Regions from separate parts of the Kribbella sp. WER1 genome, predicted to be linked through region 2. Evidence: riboswitches for the same ligand, from Rfam matches in the RefSeq annotation. Region 2 holds a riboswitch; each other region holds the start of a gene.

Region 1 (6,096 bases), 3.6 Mb from region 2:
CCCGACAGTAGTTGTCGGAAGCAACGGTAGTCCGAGTTTCACCTGCTGTGCGGCGCTTCTGGCGGCATAGGGCGACGTACGGCGGCTGTCGGCCGGTGTGACCGCCGCGACCCGCGCGCGGACCGCGGTGTCGTTGGTCAGCGGTGCGGACGCCCGGGCCGCGAGCGTCGTGCGGTTGGCGTCGAGCTCGGCGGTGATCATCTCGGTGCCGTCGGTCAGAGCGCGCTTCAGCAGCCCGATCTCGCGGGTCTTCTGCCGGGCGAACGCGAGCCACGGGCGGACCTCGGCATCCAGGTCCGGCTCGGCGTCGACGTCCAGCGGTACGTGCAGCAGCGAGCAGGACGCCGCCACGTCGACCTGCCCCGCGAGGCCCATCACCTGCGCGAGGATCGACAGCGACGCCGGCAGGTCGTTGACCCAGACGTTCCGGCCGTTCACCACACCGGCGACCAGTCTCTTGTCACGCACCGCGGGCGTCGCGGCCAGATCGGCGAGGTTCGCGGCTGCCGGACCGGTGAAATCGATGGCCAGACCCTCGATCGGCGAGTCGGCCAGCATGGGCAGCGCCGCACCGAGGCGGTCGAAGTACGACGCCACCAGCAGCTTCGGCCGATCGGTCAGCCCGCCGAGTGTTGCGTACGCCGAGGCAGCGGCCTCCAGCTCGGCGGTAGTTCGGTCCTGGACCAGCGCGGGCTCGTCGAGTTGCACCCACTCGGCTCCGGCGGCGCGCAGGTCCGCGAGGATCTCGGCGTACACCGGTAGGAGCTTGCCGAGCAGCGACAACGTGCCGGTCAGGCCTCCTGCGGGCTTGGACAGCAGGAGATAGGTGATCGGGCCGAGCAGGACGGGCCGCGCGGTGAGTCCCAGCGCGAGTGCTTCCCGCAGCTCGGCGACCTGTTTGCCGGAGTCGGCGGTGAACGTCGTGTCCGGGCCGAGCTCGGGGACCAGGTAGTGGTAGTTGGTGTCGAACCACTTGGTCAGTTCGAGCGGTGCCAGGTCCTGGCTGCCGCGGGCCATCGCGAAGTACCCGTCCAGCGGGTCGGCGGCGACGGCGTCGCGGTACCGCTCGGGGATCGCGCCGAGCATCACGGTGGTGTCGAGGACGTGGTCGTAGTACGAGAAGTCGCCGGTCGGCACCTCGTCGATCCCGTCGGCGGCCAGCTGGGCCCAGTTCGCGGCCCGCAGTTCGGCGGCGGTACGGCGCAGTCCGTCGGCGTCGACGGCGCCCTTCCAGTAGCCCTCGACGGCCTTCTTCAGTTCACGATTCCCGCCTTGGCGCGGGTACCCGTACACGGTGGAACGTGCAGTCATGGGGAAACTCTCCTTCGCGAGTCCGTCCCGGTGTGAGTCCGCACACACAGGGGTGTGCGCGGGCAGTGGCAGGTCTTCGGACTCGCGGGCCCGTCCGGTCTGGTTCCCCGGACACCTACTGGTCGTCGCTTCCCAGGCATACCCGCCCAGTGCTCGATGACGACGGTCGTTCCCACTCACCGCTGCGGGGCAGTCCCGGATTCCCACCGGGTTCCCTCTTGCGACGGCCTGACTGGCGGCCAGGTCGAACCAGCTGCACTCGCCAGGGTAGTGCAGGTCGGCAGGGAACCCTGTACGCTCCGGGATGAGTGACGGCGCAAGGAAGCCGATGGGAATTCGGCACGGTCGCGCCACTGTGAGCCGGACAGGTCCGGTAAGTCAGATACTTCGCCGTCACGACGCTCCACCGGTAGCGGGACGCACGATCCCCTGAAGGAGGCTCCACGTGAGTAATCTGCCTGCACCCTCGACCGCGTCGACCCCGGTCGTCCTCCCGGTCTCGAAGGCCGTTCTCTGGCTGGTCGGTACGGCGTTCCTGGCATTCCTGGTGTACTACTTCATCGGCGTCGACCAGGGCGCGTACTCGGTCTTCGGCAAGGACACGCACATCCACGAGTTCGTGCACGACGCACGGCACTTCCTCGGCTTCCCCTGCCACTGAGCTCGCTGAACTGATGGAGCACAAACTGATCCTCCGCGGCCTGCTGGCCGGCGGAGCGGGCGGCCTGGCCGCGTTCGTCTTCGCGCGGATCTTCGCCGAGCCGCAGATCCAGGCCGCGATCGACTACGAGACCGGCCGCGACGCCGCGCAGGACGCCCTCGACAAGGCGGCCGGACTGCCCATCGAAGCAGCCGGACCGGACATCTTCAGCCGCACCTTGCAGGCGAACCTCGGGATCGGCGCCGGGCTCGTGCTGTTCGGCGTCGCGATGGGCGCGCTGTTCGCGGTCGCGTACACGATCTGTCTCGGCCGGGTCGGCAGGCTCCGCCCGCGGACGCTGGCGATGCTGGTCGCGGCCGGCGGCTTCCTCGGCTTCTACCTGGTGCCGTTTCTGAAGTACCCGGCGAACCCGCCGGCGATCGGCCACGAGGCCACGATCCACGACCGCGGCAACCTGTACCTGGTGATGGTGGTCTGCTCGGTGCTGTTCCTGCTCGGAGCCGTTGCCCTGGGCAAGCGCCTGCAGCCGCGCCTCGGCAACTGGAACGCCACCCTCGTCGCGCTCGCGGCGTACGTCGTGCTGATCGGTGTCGTGATGGCCCTCCTGCCGTCGCTCGGGCATCTCGCCGCGAACGTGCAGGAGTACGGGCGGCACGCGACCGAGACCCCGCGGCCGCTGACCGACGACAAGGGCACCATCGTCTACCCGGGCTTCGACGCGGACCTGCTGTCCGCGTTCCGGCTGTACTCCGTCGGGGCGCAGGTCCTGCTCTGGGGCGTGATCGGCCTGGTGTTCGGCCCGCTCGCGGACCGGCTGCTCCGCACCCCCGCACCGGTCGCGAGCACGGCGTGACGCTGTTCGCGGAGCTGGGGCCGTTCTTCGGTGTCGAGCAGCACACGGGCTCGGCGCCGGAACCGCCCTGGCGCCGGATGTCCGAGCTCGTCGACAACCCGTCGGTCCTGCGGGACCGCATCGCCCGGACCCGCTACTACCTGGGGACGGTGAGCGGCCGGTCCGCCGAGGCGGTCGAGGTCCGCGTGGCCGCGTCGGTCACGCACCTCGGCCTGGTCGCCCGCCTGATCTCGCCCGCGCTCGCCGCCGCCGTCCTCGACCGCGGCGTACCGGCGCTCTCCCTCGACCAGCTGTACTGGCAGCCGGTCCTCGGCGGCGCGTTCCCGCTTTCGCTGCCCCCGATCCCGGCCGGCGGCGATCTGCATACGGCCCTCTTCGACGGCCCGATCCCCGCGATCGCCCAGGCGTTCGACCTGTCGTCCCACATCCTCACCGGCAACGTCGCGTCGGCGGTCAACGGTGCTGCCACCGCCCTCGCGAACGCGGCCCCGGCGCTCGCCGCCCGCGCCCGCAGCGTCGCGAACACCCTCCTCGCCGTCGAACCGTTGCGCGACGCCCACACCACCGACCCGTTCCGCCGCCGGAGCTGCTGCCTCATCTACCGCGCCGCCCCCGACCACAACGGCCCCCTCTGCGGCGACTGCGTGCTGGCCAAATCTGTGGATAACTCTTTCCCTTGAAAATAAGGGGAATCGGCTTTGAAAACTGTCGGACGTGGCGGCTAGAGTCTTGGCATGGACATTCTCGGCGGACGCCCAGTGGTTGCTCTAGGCAACCATGAGGTCTTGCCTGCCCTCGACCAGGTGAACGCCGAGATCATCCGCCTGGAGTCTCTCCGCCTCCAACTCATCGCCCGCGCCGAAGAATCCGGCCTCGCCCAGGACCTCGGCGCCCGCGACACCGTCGAGCTCCTCACCTTCCGCCACCACCGCAACCGCCCGGAGGTCTGGCGCGACGTCCGCCTGGCCCGCGCGCTCCCCAAATACAAGACAGTCGCCGCCGCCCTCGACACCCTGCAAACCGGCCATGCGTCGGCGATCGTCACCGAACTAGAACGCGTCCGCACCCGCGTCCCAGTAGAAGACCTCGACATCGCCGAGGAACAACTCGTCGGGCTGGCCGCGCACCTGTCCCCGAACGAGCTGCGCACCGCCGCGAAGCAGCTCTGCAACCTCCTGGACTCCGACGGCCCCGAACCCGAAGAGCAGAAGGCCTACCAGCGCGAGTCTTTGACTCTCACCAATGCAGAGAACGGCGTAAAGTTCCGCGGCTACCTGGCCAACGAGAACGCCGAGCTGCTGCGCGCGGTCATCCACACCGGCGCCCGCCCCCACAAGACCGTGGACGGCGAACACGACCCGCGCGCCCGCGACAAGCGCCAGGCCGACGCGCTCACCACCGCGCTGACGGTCGCCTCGAATGCGTGGGACACAGACACCCCTGGCCACGGCGCCAAAGCGAACATCACCGTGACGATCGACCTCGAAGACCTACGTACCGCGACCGCCAACGCAACCGCTCGATCCGGCCAGCCCGGCGGTTCCGGCCAGCCCGGCGGATCCGGCCAGAGCGCCGGGACCGGTCGGACGGTGTACGGCGACGACCTGTCCGCCGCCACCGTCCGCCGCCTCGCCTGCGACGCCAACGTCATCCCCTTGGTATTGGGCTCCAACTCCGAACCCCTCGACGTCGGCCGCCGCGAACGCCTCGTCACCCGCGCCATCCGCCACGCCCTCAACGCCCGAGACCGCGGCTGCGTCGTCTGCGCGGCGCCCCCGGTGATGTGCGACGCCCACCACCTCATCTCCTGGCTCGACGGCGGACCCACCGCCGTCGACAACCTGGCGCTGCTGTGCCGCCGCCACCACGTAGACCTCCACGCCGGCCGCTGGACCATCACCATCACCAACGGCAAAGTCCACGTGCAACGCCCAACCTGGGCCAACCCGGTACCCGTCGCCGCACCAGCACACGCGCTCCTGGCACATCCCGATGCTCCAGTCGCCGAATCACCACCCGACTCCCCGCACACGCCGCCAGGCGACGTACCCACCTGCCCCGCGCACCCCGGCAACAGACCACCAGACAAGCCCCGGGGCGATTCAGACCCGCCCGCCCCACCAACCAGCCGCTGGAAAGCCGACGAAGCAACCCTCGCCGCCGCCGCCCGCTTCGCCGTCTGGGGCACGCGCACGCCCACGACCCCCGCTACCGGTCCGCCGCACTTCGCCACCATCTGATGCCCGGCCCAGCCCGGGCAACACCCACCAACCCGTCGAGCGCCGGTCCTCACCACCGCACTCGACACATCGAGCGCGCCTCCGGGCCTTCCGGCCCGGTGTCCCACGAAGCCTGCACCACACACCAAACCGCAGAACGGAGACAGCCACCCCACCAGCACGGGTCCACCGAACGAGGCCAAGTCAGCCACCGCGGACAGGGCCCTCGACGTCGGCCGCCATCAGCACCCGACGCCGGCTACATCCGCACCGCTGTGCATCCGCACCGCATCCGCACCGCTCGCGGAACGTGTCACGTGCGCGGTGCGCGCGCTGCTCGCAGTAGTCGCAGCACCGGCCTTTCCACGCGGTGTCCACGTATGCACGGTATCCGCCATATTCGCAGTGCATGCGGGACACAAGGCATCTGCCGCAGCAGCACCCGTCGTACCTGCGCCGCCCGTCGTACCTGCTGCGCTCGTCGTGCCCAGCGCACCCGGCGTTGTTCGCGACACCCGTGGCTCCCGCCAGACTCGCGGCGCCTACGGCAGCCGCTCTAGTGCCCAAGAAACGTTCGAGTCGTAACCCGCCCGCCGTGCCCGAGCTGGACCAGCTCCGGGGTTGGCCTCTCAGTTGGTGGGTTTGTCCCCCGGCATGCAAGGCGCCAACCCACCAGCTCAGAGGTCAACCCTGCACCTGCAACTGGACAGGACGTATACGCGCGCGACGCCGTCTACCGGCCGGCGTCGGGCGTGAGCTCACGAGTTGGTACCTACCGCGCGCTCCTGCGGTACTCGCGTCAGCGGCCGTGCGCGCGGGTGCCCGCCGTATGCGCAGTACCTGAGGGACACGAGACGCCTGCCCTACAAGCGGCATCCGCCGTCTTCGCGGTACCTGCGCGGCTGGACCTACCCGTCGTACCCGCGGTACTCGCCGCAACCGTGGGTCACTCGCTGAACGAGTAGTGCTCGTGATCGTGGATCCTCGCGGGCGGTCTCGCGCTGACGATCAGTCGAGGTACCCGGTCGCCGGGTTGATGCCGGACAGGAAAC
Region 2 (6,096 bases):
GCGCTCGCCCGGTTGCTGCTGCGCGCCGAGGCGGTCGGCTCGTCGCACATCGAGGGTCTCGTCGTCGGCGCGCGCCGGCTACTGAAGGCCGACGTACTGCGGGACCGGATCCGGGACGTGACCGCCGAGGAGGTGCTCGGCGCGGTCGACGCGATGACCTGGGTGACCGAGTCCGTGCAGGCCGGCGAGAGCCTCGAGGTCGACCACGTGCTGGAGGCGCACCGCCGGTTGATGGCCCATTCGCCGACCCCGGAGTACGGCGGCGAGATCCGCTACCTGCAGAACTGGATCGGCGGCCGCTCCCCCGCGGAGGCGTACTACGTGCCGCCGCCCGCGCAGCTGATCCCGGACCTGCTCGCGGACCTGATGACGTTCGTCCGCGAGTCCCGGCTGCCAGTGCTGGCGAAGACCGCGATCGCGCACGCGCAGTTCGAGACGATCCACCCGTTTGCCGACGGCAACGGCCGGACCGGGCGCGCGCTGATCCACCTGATCCTGCGCGCGGACGGGCTGGTCACCCGGACCGTCCCGCCGGTCTCGCTCGCCCTCGCCACCCACGCCACCGAGTACGTCGACGCACTGACCGCCTTCCGGTACGTCGGGCGCCCGAGCATCGCGAAGGCCCGTACGGCAGCGAACCCGTGGCTGCGGATGTTCGCGACGGCGTGCACCTACGCGACCGCCGAGGCCGCTCGCTTCGAGCGGACCACCTCCGACCTCAAGACCGCCTGGCGGGACCGGGCCGCCCCGCTGCGGGCGGGCTCCGCGGCCGAGCTGCTGATCGAGGCGCTTCCGGCCGCGCCGGTGCTGACCCTCGCGGCCGCGGCGCGGCTCATCGAGCGCTCCCAGCAGGCCGCAAACCAGGGGCTCACCCGCCTGGTCGAGGCAGGGGTACTGCGGGAGCTCACGGACGGCCGACGCAACCGGGTCTACGAGGCGCCGGAGCTGATCGACGCGTTCACGTTGCTGGAACGCCGGTTCGCGAGCCCGGCCGCGGACACCCGGATCGAACCGCCTAGCAGACCCGTTCCGGCGAGGCCAGAACCGACACACTAGCGGTTTGACTTTCCCTCCGAGGTCGAGCAAGAATTCGAACACATGTTCGATCGTACCGGGGAGAGTTGAGATGGCGGCGTTCGACTGGGACATCCTGCACCGGCCGTCGGCGATGGCAATGGTGCGCGGCCAGCTGGGGTTCAGCTGGATGGTGCTGTCCGGACGCCTCGCCCAACTGACCGACGAGCAGTACTTCTGGAGACCGAGCAGCGAGGCGCTCACCGTGGTCCGCCGGCACTACGCCGGGCGGTACCGGCCACTTGGCTCCGGCGAATGGGTGGCCCAGTGGCCGGACGAGCCGGACCATCGCGGCCCGCGGACGATCGCCTGGCTGATCGCGCATCTGACCGAGACGTTCTTCGAGCGTTGGGAGTGGACGTTCGGGGCGAGCCGGCAGGGCCGCGCGGACATCACGCTGCACGGCAACGCGCAGGACGCCGTCGCCTGGCTGACGTACTGGGTGGAGGCCTGGCAGGAGGCGATCGCCGACCTGGACGAGAGCGAGGCGATGACCGTCGGCCTCAGCCAGGCGAACGAGTTGGACGCCGCCGAACCGTTCGGGCACGTCGTCCTGCGGCTGAACCGGGAGCTCATCCATCACGGCTCGGAGATCATGACGCTCCAGGACCTGTACGCGGTCGCGGCGTGAGGACACAAGATGTGCGACACGCGGCGCGGCGCTCCCACAAGATCTAGTTCAATCCCTCTAACATCACTACTGCTGGTGGTTCAGGGTGGCCAACGCCACAACATGTGGGTGACTCTGAGGCAACAGGGGAATCCGGTGCGAGTCCGGAACTGCCCCGCAACGGTGAGCGGACACGTCCTCCAGGCGTGCCGGCGAGTCCGGATACCTGCCACCGGTGCGTGTACCGCCGGTGCACGCGGTCCGAGACCTCGCGGGTGGGTCGCAGGGCGTGACGGCAGAGTTCCCGGCCGGTGTTGCCGGTCCCGTCGTGCGCCTGCTCGCGTGGCACCGGGTCTTCGAACTCTTCTGGAGCGCACACCAGTGACCATTGCTTCTTCTTCACCTGTGGAGACGGGCGCGGCTGTCGAGCTGACCGTCATCCGCCGGGACGGCAGCAGTACTCCGTTCGACGTCACCAAGATCTCCGTCGCGGTATCGAAGGCGTTCCTCGCCGTCGAGGGCGCCGACGCCGGCACCACCCATCGGGTCCGTGACCTGGTGGCCGACCTGACCGGCCGGGTCGTGGGCGCCCTGACCAGCCGCGGCGACGCCGGCCGCAGCGTGCAGGTCGAGGACATCCAGGACCAGGTCGAGCTGGCGCTGATGCGCGCCGGTGAGCACCAGGTCGCCCGCGCCTACGTGCTGTACCGCGAGGAGCGGACCAAGGCCCGCACACCCGCCGACCCGTCCGGCGTCACCGACCGGCCCGCGCTGACCGTCCGCGCGGCCGACGGCAGCCGGTCCCCACTGGACGTCGACCGGCTCCGCATCGTGGTCGCCGAGGCCGCCGCCGGTCTGGACTCCGTCGACCCCGAGCTGATCCTGGACGAGGCGTTCGGCGCCTGCTACGACGGCATCGCGCAGCACGAGGTCGAGCTCGCGCTGGTGATGGCCGCCCGGTCGTACGTCGAGACCGAGCCGCAGTACAGCTTCGCCGCGTCCCGGCTGCTGCTGGACCAGATCCGCCGCGAGGCGCTCGGCCGGGTGCACGGCGAGCCCCGGCAGGCCAGCCAGGCCGACATGCGGGAGGCGTACAAGACCTACTTCGCGCGCTACATCGCGGTCGGCGTCGAGGCCGGGCAGCTCGACCCCGAGCTGGCCACCTTCGACCTCGACCGGCTGGCCGCCGCGATCGACCCCGAGGCCGACCTGAACTTCACGTTCCTCGCCCTGCAGACGCTGTACGACCGCTACCTGCTGCACATCGACAAGGTGCGCTACGAGCTGCCACAGGCGTTCTTCCTGCGGGTCGCGATGGGGATGGCACTGCGCGAGGACGACCGCGAGGGCCGCGCGATCGAGTTCTACCGGCTGCTCAGCTCGTTCCGCTTCATGTCCTCGACCCCCACGCTCTTCAACTCCGGCACCACCCGCCCGCAGCTCTCGTCCTGCTTCCTGACCACCGTCCAGGACGATCTGTCCGGCATCTTCACCGGCATCCGCAACAACGCCCTGCTCGCCAAGTACTCCGGCGGCCTCGGCAACGACTGGACCCCGGTCCGCGGCATCGGCGCCAAGATCCGCGGCACGAACGGCGAGTCCCAGGGCGTCGTCCCGTTCCTCAAGATCGCCAACGACACCGCAGTCGCCGTGAATCAAGGTGGAAAACGTAAGGGCGCAGTGTGTGCGTACTTGGAGACGTGGCACATCGACGTCGAGGAGTTTCTCGATCTGCGGAAGAACACCGGGGACGAGCGGCGGCGGACGCATGACATGAACACCGCGAACTGGGTGCCCGACCTGTTCCTGCAGCGGGTCGAGGCCGGCGGCGACTGGACGCTGTTCTCGCCGGACGAGGTGCCGGACCTGCACGACCTGTTCGGCGAGGCGTTCGCGGCCGCATACACGGCGTACGAGGAGGCCGCGGAGCGCGGAGAGGTCCGGGTCTTCAAGCGGGTCAAGGCCGTCGACCTGTGGCGGCGGATGCTGACCGTGCTGTTCGAGACCGGGCACCCGTGGATCACGTTCAAGGACGCCTGCAACCTGCGCTCGCCGCAGCAGCACGACGGCGTCGTGCACTCGTCGAACCTGTGCACCGAGATCACGCTGAACACCACCGTCGACGAGACCGCGGTCTGCAACCTGGGCTCGGTCAACCTGGTCGCGCACCTGACCGCCGACGGGCTCGACGCCGAACTGCTCCGGGACACGGTCACGACCGCGGTCCGGATGCTCGACAACGTGATCGACGTGAACTTCTACACCACCCCGGAGTCCGAGCGGGCCAACCAGCGGCACCGCCCGGTCGGCCTCGGCCTGATGGGGTTCGCGGACGCGCTCTTCAAGCTCCGGATCCCGTACTCGTCGGACGCCGCGGTCGAGTTCGCGGACCGCTCGATGGAGCAGCTCAGCTACCACGCGATCGCGGCGTCGAGCGACCTCGCCGCCGAGCGCGGCCGGTACTCGTCGTACGACGGCTCGCTGTGGAGCAAGGGTGTGCTGCCGATCGACTCGCTGAGCCTGCTGCGGGACGCCCGCGGCGGTGACGTGATCGTCGACGACAGCGCGCAGCTGGACTGGGACGCCCTGCGGCAGAAGGTGCTCCGCGACGGCATGCGGAACTCGAACGTGATGGCGATCGCGCCGACCGCGACGATCTCGAACATCTGCGGCGTGAGCCAGTCGATCGAGCCGACGTACAGCAACCTGTTCGTGAAGTCGAACATGTCCGGCGAGTTCACGGTCGCGAACCCGTACCTGGTCGCGGACCTGAAGGCGCGTGGGCTGTGGGACCAGGTGATGGTGTCGGACCTGAAGTACCACGACGGGCTGCTGGCCGGGATCGAGCGGATCCCCGCGGACCTGCGCGAGCTTTACGCGACGGCGTTCGAGATCGACCCGCTGTGGCTGGTGAAGGCTGCCTCGCGGCGGCAGAAGTGGATCGACCAGGCGCAGTCGCTGAACCTGTACATGGCCAAGCCGTCCGGGCGGGCGCTCGACGAGCTGTACCGGAACGCCTGGCGGTACGGGCTCAAGACGACGTATTACCTCCGCTCCCAGTCAGCAACCCATGTGGAGAAGTCCACGTTGCAGGGCACCGACGGCCGGCTCAACGCGGTCGCCGTCGCCCTTCCCGAACCCACCGGAGCCGTGTGCTCCCTCGACGACCCCGACTGCGAGGCCTGCCAGTGAGCACGATTTCTGTTGGAGCAGCCCGGATCGAGGTCGCCGACAAGGCGATGATCAACGCCCGCGCGGACGTGAACCAACTGCTGCCGCTGAAGTACACGTGGGCCTGGGAGAAGTACCTGAACGCCTGCAACAACCACTGGATGCCGACCGAGGTCTCCATGCAGGCCGACATCTCGCTGTGGAAGTCGAAGGACGGCCTGACCGAGGACGAGCGGCTGATGCTGAAGCGCAACCTCGGCTTCTTCGCCACCGCGGAGTCCCTGGTCGCGAACAACATCGTCCTGGCGGTCTACCGCCAGCTCAGCAACCCCGAATGCCGGCAGTACCTGCTGCGCCAGGCGTTCGAGGAGGCGGTGCACACGCACACGTTCCAGTACATCTGCACCTCGCTCGGGCTGGACGAGGGCGAGCTGTTCAACATGTACCGCGAGGTCCCGTCGATCTCCGACAAGGACGCCTGGGCGCTGAAGTACACCCAGCACCTGGAGGACCCGGACTTCCGGACCGGTACGCCGGAGACCGACACCGCGTTCCTGCGCGACCTGATCGCGTTCTACGTGGTGTTCGAGGGCATGTGGTTCTACACCGGGTTCGCGCAGATCCTGTCGCTCGGCCGGCGCAACAAGATGGTCGGGATCGCCGAGCAGTACCAGTACATCCTGCGCGACGAGTCGATCCACCTGAACTTCGGCATCGACTGCATCAACCAGATCAAGCAGGAGAACCCGCACCTGTGGACGACCGAGTTCCAGGCCGAGGTCCGGCAGATGCTGACCGAGGCGTGCGAGCTCGAGGTCGCCTACGGCCGCGCCACGATGCCGAACGGCATGCTCGGCCTGACCGCGGACCTCTGCGAGCAGTACATGCACTTCGTCACCGACCGCCGCGCCGAACAGATCGGGCTGAAACCGATTTTCGGTGAAACGCGGAACCCCTTCGGATGGATGTCAGAGGTGATGGATCTCAAGAAGGAGAAGAACTTCTTCGAGACCCGCGTGATCGAGTACCAGTCCTCCAGCGGCCTGAGCTGGGACTGACGCAGGAGTGACACAGACAGGAAGGCCCGCGGTGCAACTCGCCGCTCCGCGGGCCTTCCGCCCCACTCACTCCGGGAGCAGTACGGCGGCCTTTGCGAGGAGGCCGCCGTCGACCGGGAGTGCGATGCCGGTGATGAAGGACGCGCGGTCGCCGGCGAGGAAGGCGATCGCCTCGGCGACCTC
Region 3 (6,096 bases), 3.4 Mb from region 2:
AGCATCCCGACCTCGCTTCCCTCTCTCCCGGCAGATTATCCCTGACAAGAGGGGCGTCTCCGCAAACCGCCGCGTACGCTGGCACGTCGTGGAGATGTCAGACACCGCTTTCCAGCAGGCCTTGCGGCATTACGACGACGGTACGGCGGAACGCGCCGAGCTGAAGCTGCTGACCAAGACGTTGCTGAACCGCCTGGTCGCGAAGGCGCCGGGGCACGCGGTGGAGGTACGGATCCCGCCGTACGGCGCGGTGCAGTGCATCGAGGGCCCGCGCCACACCCGCGGTACGCCGGGCGCCGTGATCGAGATGCCGGTCGAACTGTGGATCGACGTCGCGCTCGGCCGGATCAGCTGGGCGGACGCGCGGGTGTCCGGAAAACTCCGCGCCAGCGGCGAACGGACCGACCTGACCGGGCTGCTGCCGCTCACGAACGACTGAGCCGCGGTGCCCGAAAGGGCAACCCGCGGCTCAGACCTGAGGAGATTCTCAGCTGGTCCAGACGACCGTGCGACCGTAGACGATCGCTAGCTTGCCGTCGTCGCGCATCTGCAGCACGGAACCCTTACGGGTGGTCTTGGTGGCCCAGAGCGCCTTCTTGGCCGCGCTGTACACGACGAAGTTGCCGTCGGTCTGCATGGTCGCGAACGCGCCCTTGCTGACCGTCTTGGTGCTCCAGATCGGCGTCTTGCCGTACCGGACGACGACCAGGTTGCCGTCGGCCTGCATCTGCGCCCGGTACACCCGGTTCTGCGAGTACAGGGCGACCGGCGAGGCCAGGACGCGGCCCGGGTACAGGTTGACCATCACCATGTAGCGGGACCAGACCGCCTTGCGACGGACGTTGTAGAGCACCAGGTTCGAGTCGTTCTGGACGTTCAGGATCGCGCCGGTGCTGCCGCCGGTGCCGCTGGCCCAGACGACCGTACGGCCGGAGACGACGACCAGGTTGCCGTCGGGGCGCATGATCAGCGAGGACGCCTTGCGGTTGGTCATGGTCGCCCAGATCGGCGTCCGGCCCTTGATCAGGACCGCGTTGCCGTCGGTCTGCATGACCAGCGTGTAGACCTTGTTCAGCGACCGGAGGTACTGACCGGGCTTGAGGTACTGACCGGGCCGCAGCAGTCCGCCCGAGGGCGTGGCGGTGGCAGCGGTGGCAGCAGTGGCGTTGGTGGTGGCCGTCTGCGACGCGGGGGCGGCGTGCGCGGCCGACGGAACAAGCAGGGTGGTACCGGCCGCTGCGCCGACGGCGAGGGTGGCGAGCAGCCTGGTACCGGCCGACTTGATCGAGATCATGCGGTTGTTCTCCGATTCCCGAGGATCGGCCGGGGTTTTCCCGACCGGCGAGATTGACGCCTTGGGCAACCAATCGGTTGTCACGCTAGGACGGCGCCGGGTCGCTCCCGGATCCTTTCGATGCTGGTGGAAAGGCTGGCGGTTAATCAGGTTCGTCCGGGCGGTCGGACCTGTCACCATGTTCCGGTGGCAGCAAGTCTCCGCGCGCGGCTGGCCCGGTTGCGTGTCGATCTGACCCCGTGGCGTGGTTCCCGCGACTTCCGCATCCTGCTGGTCGCCGGCTCGGTCTTCTTCCTCGGCGGCATGGTCGGGTACGTCGCCCTGCCGTACCAGCTGTACCAGCTCACCGGCTCGAACTTCGCGGTCGGCGCGATGGGCCTGGTGACGATCGCACCGCTGGTCGTGTTCGGCCTGTACGGCGGTGCGCTCGCCGACCACGTGGAACGCCGGAAACTGCTGGTCGGCACCGGGATCGCGCAGGTGGTGATCTCCGCGCTGATGGTGGTGAACACGCTGCTCGCGCACCCGCAGGTCTGGCTGATCTACGTCTGCGGCGCGCTGAACGCGGTCGCCTCGTCGCTGCAGCGGCCGTCCCGCGAGGCGCTGCTGCCGCGGGTCGTGAAACACGCGGAGATCCCGGCCGCGGTCGCGCTCAGCTCGCTGACCTCGCAGATCGGGCAGCTCGCCGGCCCGGCGCTGGGTGGCGTACTGGTCGGCTCGGTGGGCGTGACCTGGGCGTTCTCGGTCGAGCTGGCCGGGATCGTGTTCGCGACGCTGCTGTACGCGCGACTCGGGTCGTACCGGTCGGGAGAGCACACGACGGCGCCGAGCCTGCGGGCGATCGGCGGCGGGATCGTGTACGCGTTCCGCCGCAAGGACCTGCTGGCGACGTACCTGGTGGACATGGTCGGGATGTTCCTGGCGATGCCGATCGTGCTGTTCCCGGCGTTCGCGACCGTCGTCCTGAAGGAGCCGAAGCTGCTCGGGCTGCTGTACAGCGCGGAGGCGATCGGGGCGATGTGCGCGTCGCTGACCAGCGGGTGGGCCAAGCACGTGCACCACCAGGGGCGGGCGGTCGTGCTCGCGACGATCGGCTGGGGCGCCGCGGTCGGAATCGCCGGGCTGGCGCCGAACATCTGGTTCGCGATCGGGTTCTTCGCGCTGGCCGGCGCCTGCGACATGGTCTCGGTGCTGTTCCGCTCGGTGATCTGGAACCAGACCATCCCGGACGAGATGCGCGGGCGGCTGGCGGGGATCGAGATGCTCGGCTACTCGCTCGGCCCGCTCGGCGGCCAGGCCCGCTCCGGCCTGGTCGCGGACCTCACCGGCGTCCGTACGGCGATCGTCAGCGGCGGGGTGATGTGCGTCGCCGGCGTGGTCGCCACCTCGCTCTGGCTCCGCGAGTTCTGGCGGTACGACGCCCGCACCGACGAACACGCCGTCCGCGAAAGGCAACTCCGCACCGCCGGTTAGAGTCACACACATCATGCGTACCCTGATCGCCGCCGGGCTGGCCGTCGTACTGCTCGCGGGGTGTGGTGGACACGGGCAGGAGACTGCGCCGAGTGTGGCGCCGCTGGTTTCGGTCAGCGGGTTCGACACTCCGTCGGCGACCCCGTCGGACACACCCTCGCCGACCGCGTCCGCGACTCCGGCCGACACGTTGTGCCAGCGGATGGACGAGACGTTGGTCCGGACCACGCTGGCGGTGCCGGTGGTGAAGATCGACCGGCAGAATCCGCCGGCCGAGATCGACATCCCGTCGTACGACGTCTGCCAGCTGAGCCTCAGCGCCGCCGAGGGCGGTCCGGTGCTGCGGGTCGGCGTCTCGGTGCTGCAGGCGACGGCGGCGACGCTGGCGGCGGCCCGGAAGGCGTACGCCGCGCACGGGCGCGAGCCGGCCGTGGCCGCGAACCTCGGCGAGGGCGGGTACGGCACGAGCCAGTTCGTGGTGTTCCTGCTCGACCACCGGCTCTACAAGATCACCGGCCCGCAGGCCACGCTCGCGAAGTACGTCGTGATCGGCCAGGAGGTCGCCCGGCAGGCGCCGGGGCTGTCGGTGCCGGCGCTGGAGATCACCCGGCCGGAGTGCGACCGCGGATCGGACGCGGCCGAGAAGGTGATGGGTGTCGCGGCGACGGCCCGCCGCGACGGGGAGACCCTGGTCGGCGACCCGGTGTGCGGCTGGATCACCGCGACCAGCGTGCTGTACTCGTCGGTCCGCCGGGAGCCGGACGCGAAGGCGTTGATGGCGCCGCTCCGCAACGCCGCCACCTCGCAGTCGATCCCGCTCGGCGACGAGGGGTACATCGACACCGCGACCGGCCGGACCACGATCCGGGTCGGCGACAACAAGCTCGTCGACCTGGTCCCGCTGCCGGCCCGCGCGGTCAACCCGGACCTGATGACCCAGTTCGCGCTCGCGCTTTCGTCGCTCTATACCCACTGAGGCCGGGTGTTAGGGTGGCCGCGCCGTGGTGTTCGGGAAGCCGGTGAAGTACCGGCGCGGCCCTCGCCACTGTGATCGGGATGTGCACCTGTCGTACTCCGTGAGGGGGACCACTGGTCGTGTGAGCGGCTGGGAAGGTCAGGCTGGTGGACGCGGTACCCGTCAGCCAGGAGACCGGCCACGGCGCTGACCCGTCCACGAGGTGCTGGAGGAGCGGTCCGCCCATGGCCGTCGTACGTGTGCTTGCTGTTGCCCTGTCGCTGAGTGTGCTGGCCGGCTGCGCGCCGTCCGCCGCGGAGAAGCCCGCGGCCGCCACCACGGTGCAGAACTGCGGGATCGACGTGTCCGTCGACGGCCCGCCCAAGCGGGTGTTCGCGGCGTACCAGCCGGCCATCGAGATGGCGCACGCGCTCGGCATCTCGGACCGCCTGGTCGGGACCGCGTACCTGGACTCCCAGGTGCTGCCGGAGTACACCGCCGCGCAGTCGAAGGCGAAGTACTTCAAGAACCTGCCGAGCCGCGAGGAGCTGCTCAGCCTGAACCCGGACTTCGTGCTGTCCGGGTTCAACGACGTGTTCAGCGCGGCCGGCAGCGACGGGAGCTTCGGCAGCCGGAAGGGTCTGGCCGAGCTCGGCGTGCAGACGTGGATCTTCAGCCCGCTCTGCCCGACCGCGGACGGCAAGGGCGACGAGGCGATCGACCCGTCGACGGTCTCGATGGACAACGTGTACGCCGACCTGCGCGACCTCGGCCGGCTGTTCGGCGTCCAGGACCGTGCGGAGCAGGTGATCGCCGACCAGAAGAAGCGGATCGCGGCCGTCGAGGGCGCCGTGAAGGACGCGCCGCGCCCGACGGTGGCGATCATCCGCCCGGGTCTCGAGGGCGGCGGGATGACGGTGTCCGGCGGCCCGGACTTCGGTACGGTCCTGATCCGGCAGGCGGGTGGCGTGAACGCGTTCGCCGACCTGACCTCGAAGCGGAACGTGAAGATCAGCGTCGAGGAGTTCATCAAGCGTGACCCGGACTACGTGCTGATCAGCGGGTGCTGCGACGCCGGGCTGACCCCCGCGGCATCGCAGCCGGACGTCCGGAAGATCCTCGTCGATCCGGCGTTCGCGAACCTGAAGGCAGTGCGCGCGAAGCACGTCGTACCGTGGCTGTTCGCGAACCACTCGGCCGGCGTCCGCGGCGCGTACACGACCGAGAACCTCGGCCACATCCTGCATCCCGACCCGGGGCGTGTCTGGTGATTCCCCGCCTACTGCGGGGCACCCGGCACGGCACCTCCTCGCTACGGCGCGGAATCACCAGACACGCCCTGGTCAAGTGAAGCGGGCCGCCGGCCTGCTCGTCGTCCTGGCGGCCGTCGTGGTGCTGTCGCTGTGCGTCGGCGAGCACTGGATCGGGCCGGGCGAGGTGTACCGGGCGCTCGCGGACTTCAGCGGCAGCGACAGCGACCGCGTCGTCCGGTACCTGCGGATGCCGCGGACCGTCGCGGGGCTGCTGGTCGGCGCCGCGCTCGGGCTGTCCGGCGCGGTGATGCAGGCCGTCACCCGGAACCCGCTGGCCGACCCCGGCATCCTCGGCGTGAACGCCGGCGCCGCGGTGGCGGTCGTCGCGGCGATCGGGGTGTTCGGCATCCACAGCCTGACCGGCTACGTCTGGTTCGCGATGGGCGGGGCGCTCGTCGCCACCGTGGCCGTCTACCTGGTCGGCGCCGTCGGCCGTATGACGCCGGTGAAGCTCGCGCTGGCCGGTGCGGCGATCTCCGCGCTGCTCGGGTCGATCACGTCCGCGGCGACGCTGCTCGACCTGTCGACGCTGAACGAGTACCGCTTCTGGGTGGTCGGCTCGTTGTCACTGTCCGACCACGGGATTGTCGTCCAGGCCGTCCCGTTCGTTGCTGTCGGCATCGTTCTCGCGCTGGTCCTCGGCCGGTCGCTGAACCAGCTCGCACTCGGCGACGACCTCGCCCAGGCGCTCGGTACCCGGGTCGCCGCGGTCCGGGTCCTCGCCGGCGCCGCGGTCGTGGTGCTGGCCGGTACGGCGACCGCGATCGCGGGACCGATCGGCTTCCTCGGGCTCGCCGTACCGCACGTCGCGCGGCTGATCGTCGGACCGGACCAGCGCCGGATCCTGCCGTGGTCGATGCTGCTCGCGCCGATCGTGCTGCTGCTCGCCGACATCGCCGGACGGGTCGTCGCGCGTCCCGCGGAGCTGCAAGTCGGGATCGTGACCGCGTTGATCGGCGCCCCGCTGTTCATCGCGCTGGTCCGGCGCCGGCGGATGGCTGCGCTGTGAAGGTCGGCGTGGTGGCGTCCGTGCTGACCGTCGTCGTGGGTGCGTACGCCCT

Evidence for each region. A riboswitch is a leader RNA that binds a small molecule or an ion and turns the genes downstream of it on or off. The one in region 2 is predicted to bind cobalamin.
Region 1: another riboswitch for cobalamin. It lies ahead of metE (5-methyltetrahydropteroyltriglutamate--homocysteine S-methyltransferase); the one in region 2 lies ahead of ACXJJ3_RS35915 (ribonucleoside-diphosphate reductase subunit alpha).
Region 3: another riboswitch for cobalamin. It lies ahead of ACXJJ3_RS19155 (ABC transporter substrate-binding protein); the one in region 2 lies ahead of ACXJJ3_RS35915 (ribonucleoside-diphosphate reductase subunit alpha).

What each region holds. Positions count from the first base shown of each region.
Region 1 is NZ_CM135186.1:2,336,956-2,343,051, reverse strand. It holds gene metE (5-methyltetrahydropteroyltriglutamate--homocysteine S-methyltransferase) at 1-1,311, opposite strand, end outside; cobalamin riboswitch at 1,362-1,581, opposite strand; adenosylcobalamin (AdoCbl) riboswitch at 1,620-1,708, shown strand; gene ACXJJ3_RS11490 (CbtB domain-containing protein) at 1,757-1,972, shown strand; gene ACXJJ3_RS11485 (CbtA family protein) at 1,986-2,825, shown strand; gene ACXJJ3_RS11480 ((2Fe-2S)-binding protein) at 2,822-3,505, shown strand; gene ACXJJ3_RS11475 (DUF222 domain-containing protein) at 3,560-5,065, shown strand; gene ACXJJ3_RS11470 (bleomycin resistance protein) at 6,053-6,096, opposite strand, start outside.
Region 2 is NZ_CM135186.1:7,347,210-7,353,305, reverse strand. It holds gene ACXJJ3_RS35925 (Fic family protein) at 1-1,056, shown strand, start outside; gene ACXJJ3_RS35920 (DinB family protein) at 1,127-1,705, shown strand; cobalamin riboswitch at 1,765-1,932, shown strand; gene ACXJJ3_RS35915 (ribonucleoside-diphosphate reductase subunit alpha) at 2,090-4,876, shown strand; gene ACXJJ3_RS35910 (ribonucleotide-diphosphate reductase subunit beta) at 4,873-5,913, shown strand; gene ACXJJ3_RS35905 (SDR family NAD(P)-dependent oxidoreductase) at 5,980-6,096, opposite strand, start outside.
Region 3 is NZ_CM135186.1:3,980,962-3,987,057, reverse strand. It holds gene ACXJJ3_RS19180 (hypothetical protein) at 1-5, opposite strand, end outside; gene ACXJJ3_RS19175 (sterol carrier family protein) at 95-439, shown strand; gene ACXJJ3_RS19170 (hypothetical protein) at 488-1,294, opposite strand; gene ACXJJ3_RS19165 (MFS transporter) at 1,481-2,767, shown strand; gene ACXJJ3_RS19160 (hypothetical protein) at 2,781-3,743, shown strand; cobalamin riboswitch at 3,753-3,940, shown strand; gene ACXJJ3_RS19155 (ABC transporter substrate-binding protein) at 3,968-4,993, shown strand; gene ACXJJ3_RS19150 (FecCD family ABC transporter permease) at 5,070-6,044, shown strand; gene ACXJJ3_RS19145 (FecCD family ABC transporter permease) at 6,041-6,096, shown strand, end outside.